4 regions of the Tessaracoccus pujii genome follow, and region 4 is predicted to be linked to each of the others. Evidence: riboswitches for the same ligand, from Rfam matches in the RefSeq annotation. Region 4 holds a riboswitch; each other region holds the start of a gene.
What was found. A riboswitch is a leader RNA that binds a small molecule or an ion and turns the genes downstream of it on or off. The one in region 4 is predicted to bind thiamine pyrophosphate.

Region 1 (4,078 bases), 1.4 Mb from region 4:
CCCTCTCGTCCGACCGTGATCCCATGCCAGGTTTCGAGGACGCGTGGCGCGTCAGCGTCGTCCTCGATGCGGTCGAGGAGTCGGCGGCCGGGCGGCGCTGGGTTGACGTACCCGGAGTCTGACACACGGATCTCGCGTCGTCCTCGCTGGCTGGCTGTTTGACAACGGAGGGACATCCGCCCTCAGGCACGACGCGAGCCTGTCGGTTGGGGCTCCGGGACCTGGAACCCCAACCGACTACCCAATTATCGCTGCGAGTCGAGCCACAGCGGCCCGTGCTGACACGAGGAAGACAGACCAAATGACGGAGAACTTGAAGGCCACTTCGCCGGATAGCGACCAGACTGCGCGGTCAACGACCGGATACCGGCTGGCTGCCAGCGCCGAGATGATCTACCTGGACTTGCCGTTCATCGACAGGGTTCGGCGTATCCATGACCGTGGCCTGCTCGTCGAGATCTGGGGCTGGGCGGACAAGGACATCGAAGCTCTCGCCGCGTCCCCAGCCTCGATTGTCTCCATGACCGGGTATCTCAGCGGCAACCTCACCGAGGACGACGGGATCGCGACGTTCCTCTCGACGGCCGAGAGGTCGATCGAGGTAGCCAAAATGCTCAACTGCCCGAGCCTTAACGTGCATGGCACCGGCCTGGGCGAGGGAGGTCTCCCGGTCAGGCCTGTCGACGTCGTCACTCCCGCCATGTGGCTTCGCGCAGCCGACACCCTGCGCCTCCTGGCCGATCTGGGTGCGAAGCACGACAAGGTGTTCACCTTGGAGAACCTGAACCTTCCGGTGGACCACCCCGGTACACCGTTCGCGCTGGCCAGTGACACAAGAACCCTGGTGTCCGCCGTCAACTCCCCGAATCTCAGAATGAACCTGGACCTCTACCACGCCCAGATCGGTGAGGGGAACCTGATTGAACTGGTCAAGGCGAGCCAGCCGTGGATCGGCGAGATCCAGGTCGCGGACGTCCCAGGGCGCTGCGAACCCGGCACAGGCGAACTCAACTACGCCGCGGTCGCCCGCGTGCTGAGAGACATTGGCTACACCGGCGTGGTCGCGATGGAGGCCTTCGCCAAAGGCGATTCGGACGCTGCCCTGGATGCCTTCACGGCAGCCTTCGCCTGACCGCCGCGGGAGATCCTCACGTTGCGATTGTGGGGGCACTTCCAGCCTCGCGGAAAGCGCCGAACGGCGAAGGCTCGCCGAACCCGCCCCCGGCCAGCCACAGGGCGCCCGTAGACTCGCCCGCGACACGGGGTGCCCCCGCAGATGAGGGGCTGAGAACACACCCGCGAACCTGATTCAGGTAATTCTGACGGAGGAACTGTCCTGTGACCACCCGTACGCTCCCCCCTCCTTGGCGTCGATTCGTGACCGCCCTCGCCACCATCACCGTAGTCACTCTGGGTTCCGCCGGGTGTGGACCCGACGCCGGTGCCGCGATCTCCGCCGACACCACCGCGGTGCGCTTCGCCCTCGACTGGACCCCCAACACCAACCACACCGGCATGTACGTGGCACTTGAACGCGGCTACTTCGACGAGACCGGGATCGAGGTGGAACTCCTGCCGTTCAACCAGTCCCTGCCCGACCAGCTGATCGACGCCGGCCAAGCCGAGTTCGGCATCAGCTTCCAGAGCAACTTCACGGTCGCGAAGGCCGCGGGCGCCGAGGTCGTCTCCGTCATGGCCGTGCTGCAGAAGTGGGCCACCGCCATCGCCGTGAAGGCCGACGGCGGCATCGCCCGCCCGGCCGACCTCGACGGACGCACCTACGCCGGATTCGGTGAACCTGCCGAGGAACTCATGATGCAACGGGTCATCCAGGCCGACGGCGGCGCAGGGGCCTTCGAGACGGTCACCCTGGGCACGTCCGCCTACGAGGCCCTCTACGCAGACCGCGCGGACTTCACGGTCCCCTTCCTCGCCTGGGAGGGCATCGAGGCGGAGCACCGGGGCTACCCGCTGCGCTACTTCCATTACACCGACTACGGCTTCCCCGACACCTACAACGTGATCGTGTCCGGGAGCCCAGAATGGATCTCGGAGCACCCGGACGAGGCACGCGCGTTCGTGACCGCCCTGGTCCGCGGCTACGAGTTCGCCGCCGACAGCCCCGACGAGGCCGCCCAGATCCTCATCGACGCCAACCCCGGCTTCTTCACCGACACCGATCTCGTCATCGAAAGCCAGCGCATGCTCTCCGACGAATACCTCACCGACGACGCAGGACGCGTGGGCACCCAGACCGAAGACACGTGGCAGCAATACGGTCGCCTCCTCGTCGACAACGGCCTCCTCGACGGCCCCGACGGCCGGCCGCTGACCACCGAACCGGACTGGGCCGACTACTTCACCGATGACCTCATCGGCTGACCGGGCCGGACGAGGCGGGCGCCTTCGCGACTGCGAACCCCTCCGGGTGGGATGGCCGGTGGGGGTGAGCGTGGCCGTCCTGCTGACGCTGTGGGAGCTCGCGGTGGCGGTGTTCCAGCCCCGGCCATCGATCCTGCCGCCACCGAGCCGCATCGTCGAGCAGGCGCTCCTCCACGCCCCCGAGCTGGCCGAGCACACCTTGGCCACCCTCATCGTGACCCTGGCGGGGTTCACCTGCTCGCTCGCCTTCAGCTGGGCGGTGGCCATCACCGTCGACTTCAACGACACCCTGCGCCGGGCGATCACCCCGCTCCTCGTCGCGTCCCAAACCATCCCGATCATCGCGATCGCGCCCCTGATGATCCTGTGGTTCGGGTTCGGTCTGCTGCCGAAGGTACTGCTCGTGGTGCTCGTCACGTTCTTCCCCATGCTGCTGGGGCTGATCGAGGCCTTCCGCGCCACGCCCTCCGGGAAGGCGGAACTCCTCGCGAGCATGGGAGCCACCCGCTGGCAGCAGTTTCGATTCCTGCGGCTGCCTCAGGCAATACCGGCGTTCTTCACCTCGCTGCGGATCGCCGTCACCTACGCCGTCGTCGGCGCCATCTTCGCCGAGTACGCCGGCTCCACCGCCGGCCTCGGCGTCTACATGGCAGTCCAGAAGAACGCCTTCCGAACCGACCTCGTGCTGGCCGCCGTCGCGACCACCGCCGCGGTTAGCATCACCCTCTTCGCACTGGCCGTGCTCGCCGAACGACTCGTCGCCCCATGGGCACTACGAGTCCGGCAGGACACCGCAGGACGGCGCCGGTGAACGCCCCCATCCTCCAGGTGCAGAACCTCAGCCACCACTACCCCGACGGCACCGCCACGCTCGACGCCCTCAGCTTCGACCTGCACGAGGCCGAAGTGGTCTCCCTCATCGGCCCCAGCGGCTGCGGAAAGAGCACCCTGCTTCGCGTCCTCCTCGGACTCGAGCAACCCACCACAGGGCAAGTGACCCTGCGCCCGGGCACCCCGGAGCACCCCTTCGCCTACTACGCCCAGGACGACAACCTCTTCGAATGGCGCACCGTCGTCGACAACGCCGCGCTAGGCCTCGACGTAGCCCGGCGGAATCGGGCAGCGAGCAGGGCCCTGGTCCGCGCCATGCTCCTCGAGTTCGGCCTCGACGGCTTCGGCGACCACTTCCCCAGCCAACTGTCCGGGGGCATGCGACAACGCACCGCCCTCCTGCGCACCGTCGCCCAACACCGCCCGATCCTGCTGCTCGACGAGCCCTTCAGCGCCCTCGACGCCCTCACCCGCTCCGACCTCAACACCTGGCTCAGAGACGCAGCCACGCGCCACGGCTGGACCATCCTCCTCGTCACCCACGACCAGGCCGAAGCAAGGTTCCTCTCCCACCGCATCATCGAACTCAGCGCTCGACCGGCCAGCGTGGTAGGGGTGTCGACAGCCAAAGATCGGATGGCAGTAGCCGTATCGAGCCGCGACGGGATCACGCCGGTACCCGCTGATCTTCAATCCAGTGCGTTAGGCCCTTCGGCCCGAAGGGGAGTGTGGACGACGCTGAGAGACTGGACGATTTCACCGCCCGTCGAAAGTGCTCAGTCTTGAACGTCGCCGACAGGGAGATTGTCGTCGACTGAGATCAAAGCGAGCGCGACCGACCGTGTTGATCAGCCTGTCCATCGCT
Region 2 (4,078 bases), 1.6 Mb from region 4:
AGAGCTTCACGGCCGCGCTGGAGAAGTTGGGACCCACCTTCATCAAGTTCGGCCAGCTGCTTTCCACGCGCCAGGACCTGCTCCCTGCCGTCTACACCGACGCGCTGTCGCGGCTCCAGGACGACGTGTCGCCGGTTCCCGTCGAGGAGGTCCGGGAGCGGATCGAGAGCTCGATCGGTGCCCCCATCTCGACGCTCTTCACCGAGTTCGACGACGTGCCGCTGGCATCGGCGTCCCTGGCCCAGGCCCATCGCGCGGTCACCCGGACCGGCCGTGAGGTGGTGGTGAAGGTCCTGCGCCCGGGCGTGCGGGAGCGCGTTCGCAGGGATCTGGCGTCGCTGGCCGAACTCGCTGACTTCGCCGACGCCAACACGGCCATCGGGCCCAGGCTAGGCGCGGCCCGGATGCTGGCGCAGTTCCGGCGCTCCATGGCCGACGAGCTCGACTACCGCAAGGAGGCGGCCAACCTCGACCTGTTCCGCCGCCTCGTGCAGGACGAGCCGGACCTGGTGGTGCCCGGCTATGTCCCGGACTACTCCGCCGACGACGTGCTGACGCTGGAGTTCATGCCCGGCAAGAAGATCACCGACGTGGGACCACTGGCCATGCTGGACGTGGACGGCGCCCGCCTGGCCGCAGCCTTGTTCCGCTTCATGCTCAGCGCCATGCTGATCGACGGCATCCTGCACGCCGACCCCCATCCCGGCAACCTGTTCCTCACCCCCGAACACAGAATCGCCATCCTGGACGTCGGCATGGTGGTGCGGCTGCCCGGCCGGCTGCGTAGCGCCATGGTGAAGCTGCTGGTGTCGATCGGCGACGGCGACGGCGAGGGGGCCGCGACCATCCTGGCCGACATGGGCCACCCCACGGCGGACTACGACGCGGCCGCCTTCCGCGACGACGTGTCGCACCTGGTCTCCTCCACCCTCTCCATGGGCGCGGACCTGCAGGCCGGCAGTGTGCTGATGCAGCTGGCGCGGGTCTCCGGCGTGCACGGCCTGCGCCCGCCGGCGGAGATGACGCTCGTGGCCAAGGCGCTGCTCAACCTCGACCAGGCCACCCAGCACCTGGACCCGAAGTTCACACCCATCGAGGCCATCCGGGCCAACCTGCCCACCATCCTCACCGCGGGCCTGAAGCCCGGCGCCGGGCAGACCCTGCTGGGCACCATCGAGGGCAAGGAGTTTCTGGAGCGCCTGCCCAGACGCGCCAACCGCCTCATGGACGCGCTCACCGAGGGCGAACTGGCGTTCAAGATCGACGCGTTCGATGAGAGCCGGATGCTGATGGTGCTGCAGCAGGTGGCCAACCGCCTGTCGACCGCCCTGATCCTCGCGGCCATCACCATCGCGGCGGCCCTGCTGATGTTCGCCGACGTCGGTCCCCGCCTCCTGGGCTATCCGGCGCTGGGCACCGTCTTCTTCCTGCTCGCGGCCGTCGGCGGCCTGGTGATGGTGGCCACCATCCTCTGGCACGACCGCCCTGTCCGCCGCAACGTCAAGCGCACGGACCGAAAGGCCCGGCTCTCGGACGACCCCGGACGCTCCTAGCGGCCCCTACACTGGGCGGATCACCACGGGGAGGTGCGTTGCCCAAGTCCACGGTCCGTCGCTATCTGAAACTGCTCGCGCCCGGCACCCCGCTCCGCGCGGGCCTGGACCGGATTCTGCTCGGGGGAACCGGCGCCCTGATCGTGCTGGGCAACAACGCGAAGGTGCACCAGGTGTGCTCGGGAGGCTTCCAGATCGGGGTCGAGTGCACCGAGCAGGCACTGCGCGAGCTCGCCAAGCTGGACGGTGCCATCATCCTGTCGACGGATCTCTCCACCATCATCGCGGCCGGCGTGCACCTGGTGCCGGCCGGTGACCTCCCCACCGCGGAGACCGGAACCCGCCACCGCTCGGCCGACCGGACGGCCCAGGCCTCCGGTGTGCCCGTGGTGACGGTGTCGGCCTCCATGTCCACCGTCTCGCTCTTCCTCGAGGGCCGGCGCCACGTCGTCGAGACCGCCCCCCAGGTGATCAGCCGGGCCAACCAGACCCTGGCCACCCTGGCACGGGTGGTCACGCGGCTGGGTGACCTGATGGATCAGTTCACCGCCCTCGAGATCGGCGAGCAGGTGACGCTACGGGACCTCACTCACGTGGTGCACCGCCTGGAGCTCACGCGCAGGTTGTCCTCCGAGATGCAGTTCCACGCCGACGTCCTCGGCGTCGAGGGACGCATGGTGGCCATGCAGCACGCTGAACTCGCCACGAGTTTCGACGGTGTCGCGGGGCTCCTGACAGAGGACTACGCGCACAACCTCGACGAGCCGGCGGAGTTCGACCTGGCGCGCCTGCACAATTTCTCCACCGAGGAACTGTTCAGCGGCCAGCTGGTGGCCCAGCGCCTCGGTTTCGGCTCGAACCCGCCCATGGAACAGCTGCTGACCACCCGCGGCGTCAGGCTCCTCACCATGGTCGGCCGCCTGCCGTCGCCTCTGGTGGCCAAGCTCGTGGACCGGTTCACCCTCCAGGAGCTGTCCGGGGCCCCGGTGAGCTCCCTGCTCGAGGTGGAGGGCATCGGACAGCTCCGCGCGCGCCAGATTCGCGACGCGATGCTGCGGATCGCAGAGATCACCTGACGCGGACCCGTCTTCCGCCGGCGTCGCGACGGTATAGCCTGGGCGCACACACAGGGGAGCGCCACTGGGGCGCTGAGAGTGCGGGAAGCCGCAGACCCTCAACCTGATCCGGTTAGCACCGGCGTAGGGAGTGAGAATCTCCTCGGCCTCGCCGAGCCTCCGAAAGGAGACACGTATGTCCAGGACGTCCACCACCAGGACCCTTGCCGCCTCGGTCGCGGCGCTCGCCCTCGTCGCCTGCGCGGGCTCGCCGCAGTCCACGACGACCACCGGCCCGTCCTCGGCAGCCGGGCCCACAGAGACCAGCACCCTCACCGTCTTCACCCACGACGCGTTCACGCTGCCGGACGAGCTGAAGGCCTCGTTCGCCGAGCAGACGGGCTACGACGTGACCTATACGACGCCGGGGGACGCGGGCGCGCTGGTCAACCAGCTGATCCTCACCAAGGACTCCCCGCTCGGCGACGTGGTGTTCGGTATCGACAACACCTTCGCGTCCCGTGCCTCGGACGAAGGCGTCCTGGCGCCGTACACCTCGCCGGCCGCGGCCACGGTGCCCGAGGAGTTCCAGGCCCCGGATCTCACCCCCGTCGACTACGGCGACGTCTGCATCAACGCGGACAAGGCCTGGTTCGAGGACCACGCCCTGCCCGTGCCGGTCACCCTCGACGACCTGGCTGAGCCCGAGTACAAGGACCTCCTGGTGGTCACCAACCCGGCGTCGTCGTCGCCGGGGTTGGCGTTCCTCATCGCCACCGTCGGCGCCAAGGGCGAGGGCTACCTGGAGTACTGGCGCTCGCTGATGGACAACGGCACCAAGATCGCCTCGGGCTGGACGGACGCCTACTACACCGACTTCTCCGGCGCCGACGGCAAGGGCCCCCGGCCGCTCGTCCTGTCCTACGCGACCTCGCCGGCCTTCACCGTCTCCGGCGACGAGTCCACGACCGTGGCCCTCTTGGAGACCTGTTTCCGGCAGGTCGAGTACGCGGGCGTGATCGCGGGCGCCGAGAACGAGGTGGGGGCCCGGAAGTTCATCGACTTCATGCTCACGCCTGAGGTCCAGGCGGCCATCCCGGAGAACCTCTACATGTTCCCCGTCGTCCCCGGGACCCCCCTTCCTGAGCAGTGGGAGAGGTTCGCCGCGCTGCCCGACGCGCCCATCGAGGTGCCGCAGGAGGAGATCGGCGCCTCCCGCGACGAGTGGATCCGGGCGTGGACCGACGCCACCAGTTGACCCGGGCACTGTGGCGGGGCGGGTGGGTGGTCGCCGCGGCGATCCCCGCCGCCTTCCTCGCGGTGTTCTTCGCCTGGCCGGCGGCCGCTCTCATCGCGCGCGGCTTCCACGACGGTGCCGCCTGGACGCTGGACGGGTTCACCGCGGTCTACAACTCCCCCCGCACCTGGCGGGCCGTCCGGTTCACCCTGGGCTCGGCCCTCGCCACGACG
Region 3 (4,078 bases), 900 kb from region 4:
CACCGTCGCACCGGCCAGCGACGCCAGAGACGACGGAGGCACCGGCACCCACATGTCCTCGCACACCTCCACGTGCACCGTGAGGCCGGGCACGTCGCGCGCGTCGAACAGCAGATCGGTGCCGAACGGCACCTCGCCGAACTCGGCGGGCCAGCCGGGACGGTGGAGCGTGCCGAGGTCCAGGTCCGCACCGTCGGCGAACCAACGCTTCTCGTAGAACTCGCGATAGTTGGGGAGGTACGCCTTGGGCACCACGCCGAGCACGTGCCCGCGGTGGATCACCACCGCGCAGTTGTAGAGCCTGTTGCCCGCGCGCAGGGGCGCGCCCACCACGAGCAGCGGCAGGAGGTCCGCCGTCGCGTCCGCCAGTTCGACGACGGCGCGGTCCACCGCGTCGAGCAGTACGTCCTGCAGCAGGAGGTCGTCGATGGCGTAGCCCGAGAGCGACAGCTCCGGGAACACCGCGACCGCCACCCCGTCGTCGTGGCAGGCCCTGGCCTCCACCGCGATCGCGTGCGCGTTGGCCGACGGGTCGGCCAGGGTGACCGGGAGCGTGCAGGCCGCGACCCGCGCGAACCCGTGCCGGTAGAGCGAGGTGAACTCCATGGGCGTCAGTCTTGCACGGAGGATTGTGCCCCACCTGCGAGTTGCACTAGCGTGACCCTCGGACGCGGGGTGCCGCCGTGACGCTAGGTCACTGTCGGCTGAGATCACACCCGTTGAACCTGATCCAGTTAGCACTGGCGAAGGGACGTCGTGTGATTTCTCACCCCTCGTCATCGGCCATGCCCTGTCGGCAGGCCGAGCGCTCCGCCCACAGGGGTCGAGCGCCGTCCACGGACGCCGGCTCGCCCGGCGAAGGAGGTGTAGCTGTGCGGGTGAACGGTGAGGAGATCCCAGGAGCCGCCGGCCAGTCCCTGCTCGACCTGCTGACCAGTCGGGGATTCGACGTGCACAGGGTCGCGGTGGAGCTCGGCGGGCAGATCGTGCCCCGGGCCAGGTACGACTCGGTGCGCGTCGGCCACGACGACATCGTCGAGGTCGTCGCGTTCGTCGGGGGCGGGTAGATGGGCGCCACCGCCGTCCGGGACGCCTATGTCGAGGGGCTCATCGACCGCCACGGCTGCGACGTGTACGAGCGGCTCGCCCGGGCCCGCGTCGCGATCGCCGGCCTCGGCGGGCTCGGCTCCCACATCGCATTCGCGCTGACCCGGCTGGGTGTGGGGCACCTGCGCCTCATCGACTTCGACATCGTCGAGATGTGCAACCTGAACCGCCAGAACTACCTCCTGCGGCACATCGGCATGCCGAAGACCGAAGCGCTCGCGGAGCAGCTCACAGCGATCAGCCCCCTGACCACGGTGGACATCGTCACCGTGAAGCTCACCCCTGACAACGTACCGACCCTGCTCACCGGATTCGACGTGGTGTGCGAGGCGTTCGACCTCGCCGACCAGAAGGCGATGCTGGTCAGCAGCCTGCTGGCCGACGTGCCCGACACGCCACTGGTGTCGGGCTCCGGGATGGCCGGCTACGGCAGCTCCAACACCATCACGACGAGGAGGGCCCTGGACCGGCTGTACCTCTCCGGGGATCTGGAGAGCGGGGCGACGGCGGGTCGAGGCCTCATGGCGCCCCGCGTGCAGCTGTGCGCGGCCCATCAGGCCAACACGGTGCTGCGGCTGCTGCTGGGACACGCCGATGTCTAGCGCGACGCTCGCCCCGACCGCCGTCGGGGATTGGTCGCTGGGTGGGCGCAGCTTCGGTTCCCGGCTGATCCTGGGGTCCGGCAAGTTCTCGCTGCCGCTGATCCGCGCCGTCGTCGACAACGGCGGCGCCGAGATCGTCACCGTCGCCCTGCGCCGCGCCAACGCCGGGGGGCTCGAGGACATCCTCGACCACATCCCCGGTTCGGTGACGCTGCTGCCGAACACCTCGGGCGCCCGCACAGCCGACGAGGCCGTCCGGATCGCGCGGCTGGCCCGGGAACTGGGCTGCGGAGATTTCGTGAAGGTCGAGGTGATCAACGACTCGAAGTACCTGTTCCCGGACAACGCGGAGACGGTCCGCGCCACCGAGATCCTCGCCGCCGACGGCTTCGTCGTGCTGCCCTACATGCATCCCGACCTGGTCGTCGCCCGGGCCCTGGTGTCGGCGGGCGCGGCGGCCGTGATGCCGCTGGGCGCCCCGATCGGCAGCAACAAGGGCCTGGTGGCGCGCGAGTTCATCCGGATCCTGATCGAGGAGATCGACCTGCCGATCATCGTCGACGCCGGCATCGGCCGCCCCTCTCAGGCGTGCGAGGCCATCGAGCTGGGTGCCGCCGCCGTGATGTGCAACACGGCCATCGCGACGGCCGCGGACGTCGGGCGCATGGCGACCGCGTTCCGGCTGGCGGTCGAGGCGGGCCGGGCCGGGCACCTGGCAGGCCCGGGGCGCGTCCTCGACCGGGCGGAGGCCTCCAGCCCGCTCACCGGATTCCTGGAGGACTGATGGCCGTCGCGCTGCGCGACCCCATGTCGTACCGCCCGGGCATGGAGTCGCTGGAGTCGCCGGTGATGGCGGAGGTGATGGCCGCGGTCGCCGGATACCATCCGGGCCACTACGGCGAGGCCGACGTGCGGGCCGCGCTCGCCCGGGACGAGGTGACGACCGAGGACTTCGCCGCGTTGCTGTCGCCGGCCGCCGACCCGCACCTGGAGGCCATGGCGGCCAGGGCGCGGGAGCTGACCCTCCGCCACCACGGCAACGGGATCGCGATGTTCACGCCCCTGTACCTGGCCAACTACTGCCAGAACGAGTGCACCTACTGCGGGTTCAGCGCCTCCAACCGGATCCACCGGGCGTCGCTGACGCCGGAGGAGATGGAGGCGGAGCTGGCGGAGATCGCCGCCACCGGCCTCCAGGAGGTGCTGCTGCTGACCGGCGAGTCCGAGCAGCGTTCCGGCGTGCGGTTCATCGGCGAGGCGGCGGAGAAGGCGGCGCGCCACTTCGCCGTCGTCGGCATCGAGGTGCAGCCGCTCAACACCGAGGACTACGCCTACCTGCACGACCGCGGCGTGGACTACGTGGCCGTCTACCAGGAGACCTACGACCTCGACACCTATTCGCGGGTGCACCTGTTCGGCCCCAAACGGGTGTTCCCGTACCGGTTCGACGCACCCGAGCGGGCCCTGAAAGGCGGCATGCGGGGCGTCGCGTTCGGGGCGCTGCTGGGGTTGGGCGATGCCCGCCGAGATGCCTTCGCCGTCGGCATGCATGCCCGCTCCATCCAGCGCCGCTATCCGCACGCCGAGATCACCTTGTCGGTGCCCCGGTTGCGGCCCTACATCAACCACGACGGGGTGGAGATCAACGTGACGGAGCGGCAACTGCTGCAGGTCATGCTCGCCTACCGCCTGCTCCTGCCGTACGCCGGGATCACCATCTCGACGCGGGAGCGGGCGGGGTTCCGCGACAACGTCGCCGGGCTGGTCGCCACCCGCATGTCGGCGGGCGTCAGCGTCGGCGTCGGCGGACACGCGGCCGAGGAGAAGGGCGACGAGCAGTTCGAGATCTCCGACACGCGCAGCCTGGCGGAGATCCATCGCGTCCTCGTGGATCGCGGCCTGCAGCCCGTCTACCGCGACCACATCCGGACCTGACCCGGCGCGGACGCCCCTCGTCCGCGCCGGCGGGCCCTGCTAGCCGACGCCGCCATCGGCCCAGGCGTCCAGGAGGGCCGCTGCCCGGGCGCCCGGGTCCTCGGCGTCCATGACGCACCGCACCACCGCGACCCCCGCGACCCCGGTCCGGCGCAGGGCCGCGACGTCGCCCGGCCCGATGTCGCCGATGGCCACGACCGGCAGTTCGCTGGCTGTCACCAGCGGCGGGTAGCCGTCGAGGCCCAGGGGTGGACGGCCCGAGTCCTTGGTCGGGGTGAGCCGGTACGGGCCGGCCCCGAGGTAGTCGACGACGTCGGCCACGTCGTTCGCGGCGCGCACCAGGTCCAGGGTGCCTGTCGTCAGCCCGATCAGCGCGCCGGGCCCGAGGAGGTCGCGGGCGGAGCGCACCGGCAGGTCGTCCTGCCCGAGGTGGA
Region 4 (4,078 bases):
TTGAGGTCGGAGCGGGTGAGGGCGTCGAGTGCGCTGAAGGGCTCGTCGAGCAATAGGATCGGGCGATGTTGGGCGACGGTGCGCAGCAGGGCGGTGCGTTGTCGCATTCCCCCGGACAGTTGGCTGGGGAAGTGGTCGCCGAAGCCGTCGAGGCCGAACTCGGGGAGCATGGCGCGGACCAGGGCCCTGCTCGCCGCCCGATTCCGCCGGGCCACGTCGAGGCCGAGCGCGGCGTTGTCGATGACGGTGCGCCATTCGAAGAGGTTGTCGTCCTGGGCGTGGTAGGCGAAGGGGTGCTTCGGGGTGCCCGGGCGGAGGGTCACTTGCCCTGAGGTGGGTTGCTCGAGTCCGAGGAGCACGCGGAGCAGGGTGCTCTTGCCGCAGCCGCTGGGGCCGATGAGGGAGACCACTTCGGCCTCGTGGAGGTCGAAGCTGAGGGCGTCGAGCGTGGCGGTGCCGTCGGGGTAGTGGTGGCTGAGGTGCTGTACCTGGAGGATGGGGGCGTTCACCGGCGCCGCCCTGCGGGGTCGTGCCGGACTCGTCGTGCCCACGGGGCGACGAGTCGTTCGGCGAGCACGGCCAGAGCGAAGAGGGTGATGCTGACCGCGGCGGTGGTCGCGACGGCGGCGAGCACGAGGTCGGTTCGGAAGGCGTTCTTCTGGACTGCCATGTAGACCCCGAGGCCGGCGGTGGAGCCGGCGTATTCGGCGAAGATGGCGCCGACGACGGCGTAGGTGACGGCGATCCGCAGCGAGGTGAAGAACGCCGGTAGCGCCTGGGGCAGTCGCAGGTAGCGGAATTGCTGCCAGCGGGTGGCTCCCATGCTCGCGAGGAGTTCTGCCTTGCCGGAGGGTGTGGCGCGGAAGGCCTCGATCAGCCCCAGGAGCATGGGGAAGAAGGTGACGAGCACCACGAGCAGTATCTTCGGCAGCAGGCCGAACCCGAACCACAGGATCATCAGGGGCGCGATCGCGATGATCGGGATGGTTTGGGACGCGACGAGGAGCGGTGTGATCGCCCGGCGCAGGGTGTCGTTGAAGTCGACGGTGATGGCGACCGCCCAGCTGAAGGCGAGCGAGCAGGTGAACCCGGCCAGTGTCACGATGAGGGTGGCCCAGGTGTGCTCAGCGAGCTGGGGGGCGTGGATGAGCGCCTGCTCGGCGATGCGGCTCGGTGGCGGCAGGATCGACGGCCGGGGCTGGAACACCGCGACCGCGAGCTCCCACAGCGTCAGCAGGACGGCCAGGCTCACCGCCACCGGCCACACCGCCCGGAGGCGCTCGCCTCGCCGGCTGTGTCGCGGAGGTGGCCGTCGCGGGAGGGCGGCTGTGTCAGCCGACGAGGTCATCGGTGAAGTAACCGGCCCAGTCCGGTTCGGTGGTCAGCGGCCGGCCGTCGGGACCGTCGAGGAGGCCGTTGTCCACGAGGAGGCGCCCGTAGCGCTGCCACGTGTCTTCTGTCTGGGTGCCCACCAGTCCCGCGTCGTCGGTGAGGTATTCGTCGGACAGCATGCGCTGGCTTTCGATGACGAGATCGGTGTCGGTGAAGAAGCCCGGGTTGGCGTCGATGAGGATCTGGGCGGCCTCGTCGGGGCTTTCGGCGGCGAACTCGTAGCCGCGGACCAGGGCGGTCACGAACGCGCGTGCCTGGTCCGGGTGCTCCGAGATCCAGTCCGGGCTCCCGGACACGATGACGTTGTAGGTGTCGGGGAAGCCGTAGTCGGTGTAGTGGAAGTAGCGCAGGGGGTAGCCGCGGTGCTCCGCCTCGATGCCCTCCCAGGCGAGGAAGGGGACCGTGAAGTCCGCGCGGTCTGCGTAGAGGGCCTCGTACGCGGACGTGCCCAGGGTGACCGTCTCGAAGTCCCCGGCGCCGCCGTCGGCCTGAATGACCCGCTGCATCATGAGTTCCTCGGCAGGTTCACCGAATCCGGCGTAGGTGCGGCCGTCGAGGTCGGCCGGGCGGGCGATGCCGCCGTCGGCCTTGACCGCGATTGCGGTGGCCCACTTCTGCAGCACGGCCATGACGGAGACGATCTCGGCGCCGGCGGCCTTCGCGACGGTGAAGTTGCTCTGGAAGCTGACCCCGAACTCAGCCTGGCCGGCGTCGATCAACTGGTCGGGTAGCGACTGGTTGAACGGCAGGAGTTCCACCTCGATCCCGGCCTCGTCGAAGTAGCCGCGCTCGAGTGCCACGTACAGGCCGGTGTGGTTGGTGTTGGGGGTCCAGTCGAGGGCGAAGCGCACGACGGTGGTGTCGTCGGGGATCGCGGCGCCGGCGTCGGGCCCGCATCCGGTGACGCCCAGGGTGACGGCGGCGAGTGTGGCGAGGGCGGCGATGAGCCGGCGCCACGGCCCGGATTTCGTGGCGCGTCGGGGGATGGTGGGGAGCGTAAACGTGGTCACAGGACAGTTCCTCCGTCAGAATTACCTGAATCAGGTTCGCGGGTGTGTTCTCAGCCCCTCGTCTGGGGGCACCCCGTGTCGCGGGCCAGTCTAGGGGATCCTCGGCCGCACGCTCGACCGGCTCCCGCAAGGTGGACCGAGTCCTCAGGCCGAGACCCTGGAGGCCGTATCGCCTGAACATCTCGCCCCTGCGCAGGCCGTACTGCACGAAGTGGCAGCCGGGCCCGGCATAGACCTGCACGGCCTGCCCGTCGATGTCGCTCTCGGCGGCCTGTGCAATCGGGACAGCACCGCGGACGCTTCGAACCACTCGATGGTCCCGTCGCAGCACTCGATGGCATGGATCGACGGCCTGGACTGGTCGCGCAGCGCCGCAGCCCTGACCCCCTGACGTACCCGGTTCATGCAACAGGTCCGGTGTCGGCCCCTCCACCGGCGCCCGTGGTGTGTGCGTAGTGTGGACTGGTGGCTGTGGACCCCGAGGCCCGCGCGGAACTGGAATGGATGCGGGAGGACTTCGACCGCTTGATAGCGGGCGCCGCCGACGCGCGGCTGGACGCACGCACCATTGGCACGAGGTGGACCAACCGGGAGATGCTGTTCCACCTGTGGTTCGGTCAGCGAATCGCCAGGGTGTTCATCCCCTTGATCGGTGGCTTCTCGCGCCTGCCGCCTGGCGCATCGCGAGCATGGGCCAGGCTCCTGGCCGCCGCCAGCCGGCCTTACGGGTGGATCAACTATGCGGCAAGCGCCGCGGGTGGGCGTGTGGTGCCACTCAGGCTGATCCAAGGGTGGATGCGCCGCGACACCTCCTGGTTGATCGGCTGGGCGGACGGGGCCACGCCGGCGGAGCTCGGGCGGGGGATGAGCGTGCCGGAGAACTGGGATCCGTACTTCCAGCCGTGGATGAACCGAGCCGACGTGCTCAGGTGGGCTCCTCGGCACTACCGGCATCACCGGGCCCAACTCACACTGGAGCTGCGCTGAGGCCCGTCGATCTGACGGTCGCACAGGTCGAGCATGGAGCGCGGAGGGGGCGTCAGTGGGTAACTTTGCAGTCGCCGCGTCGCCGCGGCCCACGCATTCAGTCGAAAGGACTGCACCCTCATGAAGATCGGTGTCATCGGAACCGGCCAGTTCGCCCGGAGTTTCATCAGCCTCTGGCAGTTGCACCCAGCCGTCGAGGAGGTCTACGTCACCGACCTCGTTCCGGAGCGGGCCGCGCAGCACGTCGAGCAGTACGGCCTGGCCGGGAGTTTCGCGGACGTCGACGCCCTGTTGGCCTCCGATGTGGACTCGGTGGCGATCATGACGCAGCGCTGGAGCCACGGTGAGCTGGCCCTCAAGGCGCTCGAGGCGGGCAAGAACGTCTACTCGGCGGTCCCGATGGCCATCAGCGCGGAGGAGATCGCAGCCATCGTCGCCAAGGTCGAGGAGACCGGCCTGATCTACATGATGGGGGAGACCAGCTACTACAACCCCGCCGTGATCTACGCGCGCAAGCGGATCGCCGACGGCGAATTGGGCCGCGTTTTCTACTCCGAGGGCGATTACGTCCACGACATGGACAACGGATTCTCCGCCGCCTACCAGTTCAGCGGCGGGGAGGACTGGAAGCCGACCGCCAGCTACCCGCCCATGCTGTATCCGACCCACGCCATCGGCGGCGTGCTCGG

Region 1: another riboswitch for thiamine pyrophosphate. It lies ahead of ACX1D0_RS10000 (ABC transporter substrate-binding protein); the one in region 4 lies ahead of ACX1D0_RS00565 (ABC transporter substrate-binding protein).
Region 2: another riboswitch for thiamine pyrophosphate. It lies ahead of ACX1D0_RS09010 (thiamine ABC transporter substrate-binding protein); the one in region 4 lies ahead of ACX1D0_RS00565 (ABC transporter substrate-binding protein).
Region 3: another riboswitch for thiamine pyrophosphate. It lies ahead of thiS (sulfur carrier protein ThiS); the one in region 4 lies ahead of ACX1D0_RS00565 (ABC transporter substrate-binding protein).

The regions. Positions count from the first base shown of each region.
Region 1 is NZ_CM137012.1:2,053,654-2,057,731, forward strand. Features, by position in the region: gene ACX1D0_RS09990 (Gfo/Idh/MocA family protein) at 1-122, shown strand, start outside; gene ACX1D0_RS09995 (TIM barrel protein) at 302-1,132, shown strand; TPP riboswitch at 1,251-1,349, shown strand; gene ACX1D0_RS10000 (ABC transporter substrate-binding protein) at 1,378-2,382, shown strand; gene ACX1D0_RS10005 (ABC transporter permease) at 2,447-3,193, shown strand; gene ACX1D0_RS10010 (ABC transporter ATP-binding protein) at 3,190-3,999, shown strand.
Region 2 is NZ_CM137012.1:1,847,147-1,851,224, forward strand. Features, by position in the region: gene ACX1D0_RS09000 (ABC1 kinase family protein) at 1-1,553, shown strand, start outside; gene disA (DNA integrity scanning diadenylate cyclase DisA) at 1,592-2,629, shown strand; TPP riboswitch at 2,672-2,776, shown strand; gene ACX1D0_RS09010 (thiamine ABC transporter substrate-binding protein) at 2,805-3,866, shown strand; gene ACX1D0_RS09015 (ABC transporter permease) at 3,845-4,078, shown strand, end outside.
Region 3 is NZ_CM137012.1:2,525,769-2,529,846, forward strand. Features, by position in the region: gene ACX1D0_RS11990 (NAD(+) synthase) at 1-606, opposite strand, end outside; TPP riboswitch at 662-769, shown strand; gene thiS (sulfur carrier protein ThiS) at 873-1,067, shown strand; gene thiF (sulfur carrier protein ThiS adenylyltransferase ThiF) at 1,068-1,709, shown strand; gene ACX1D0_RS12005 (thiazole synthase) at 1,702-2,493, shown strand; gene thiH (2-iminoacetate synthase ThiH) at 2,493-3,644, shown strand; gene ACX1D0_RS12015 (thiamine phosphate synthase) at 3,684-4,078, opposite strand, start outside.
Region 4 is NZ_CM137012.1:119,305-123,382, forward strand. Features, by position in the region: gene ACX1D0_RS00555 (ABC transporter ATP-binding protein) at 1-509, opposite strand, end outside; gene ACX1D0_RS00560 (ABC transporter permease) at 506-1,258, opposite strand; gene ACX1D0_RS00565 (ABC transporter substrate-binding protein) at 1,332-2,402, opposite strand; TPP riboswitch at 2,392-2,488, opposite strand; gene ACX1D0_RS00570 (hypothetical protein) at 2,614-2,793, shown strand; gene ACX1D0_RS00575 (DinB family protein) at 2,868-3,389, shown strand; gene ACX1D0_RS00580 (Gfo/Idh/MocA family protein) at 3,510-4,078, shown strand, end outside.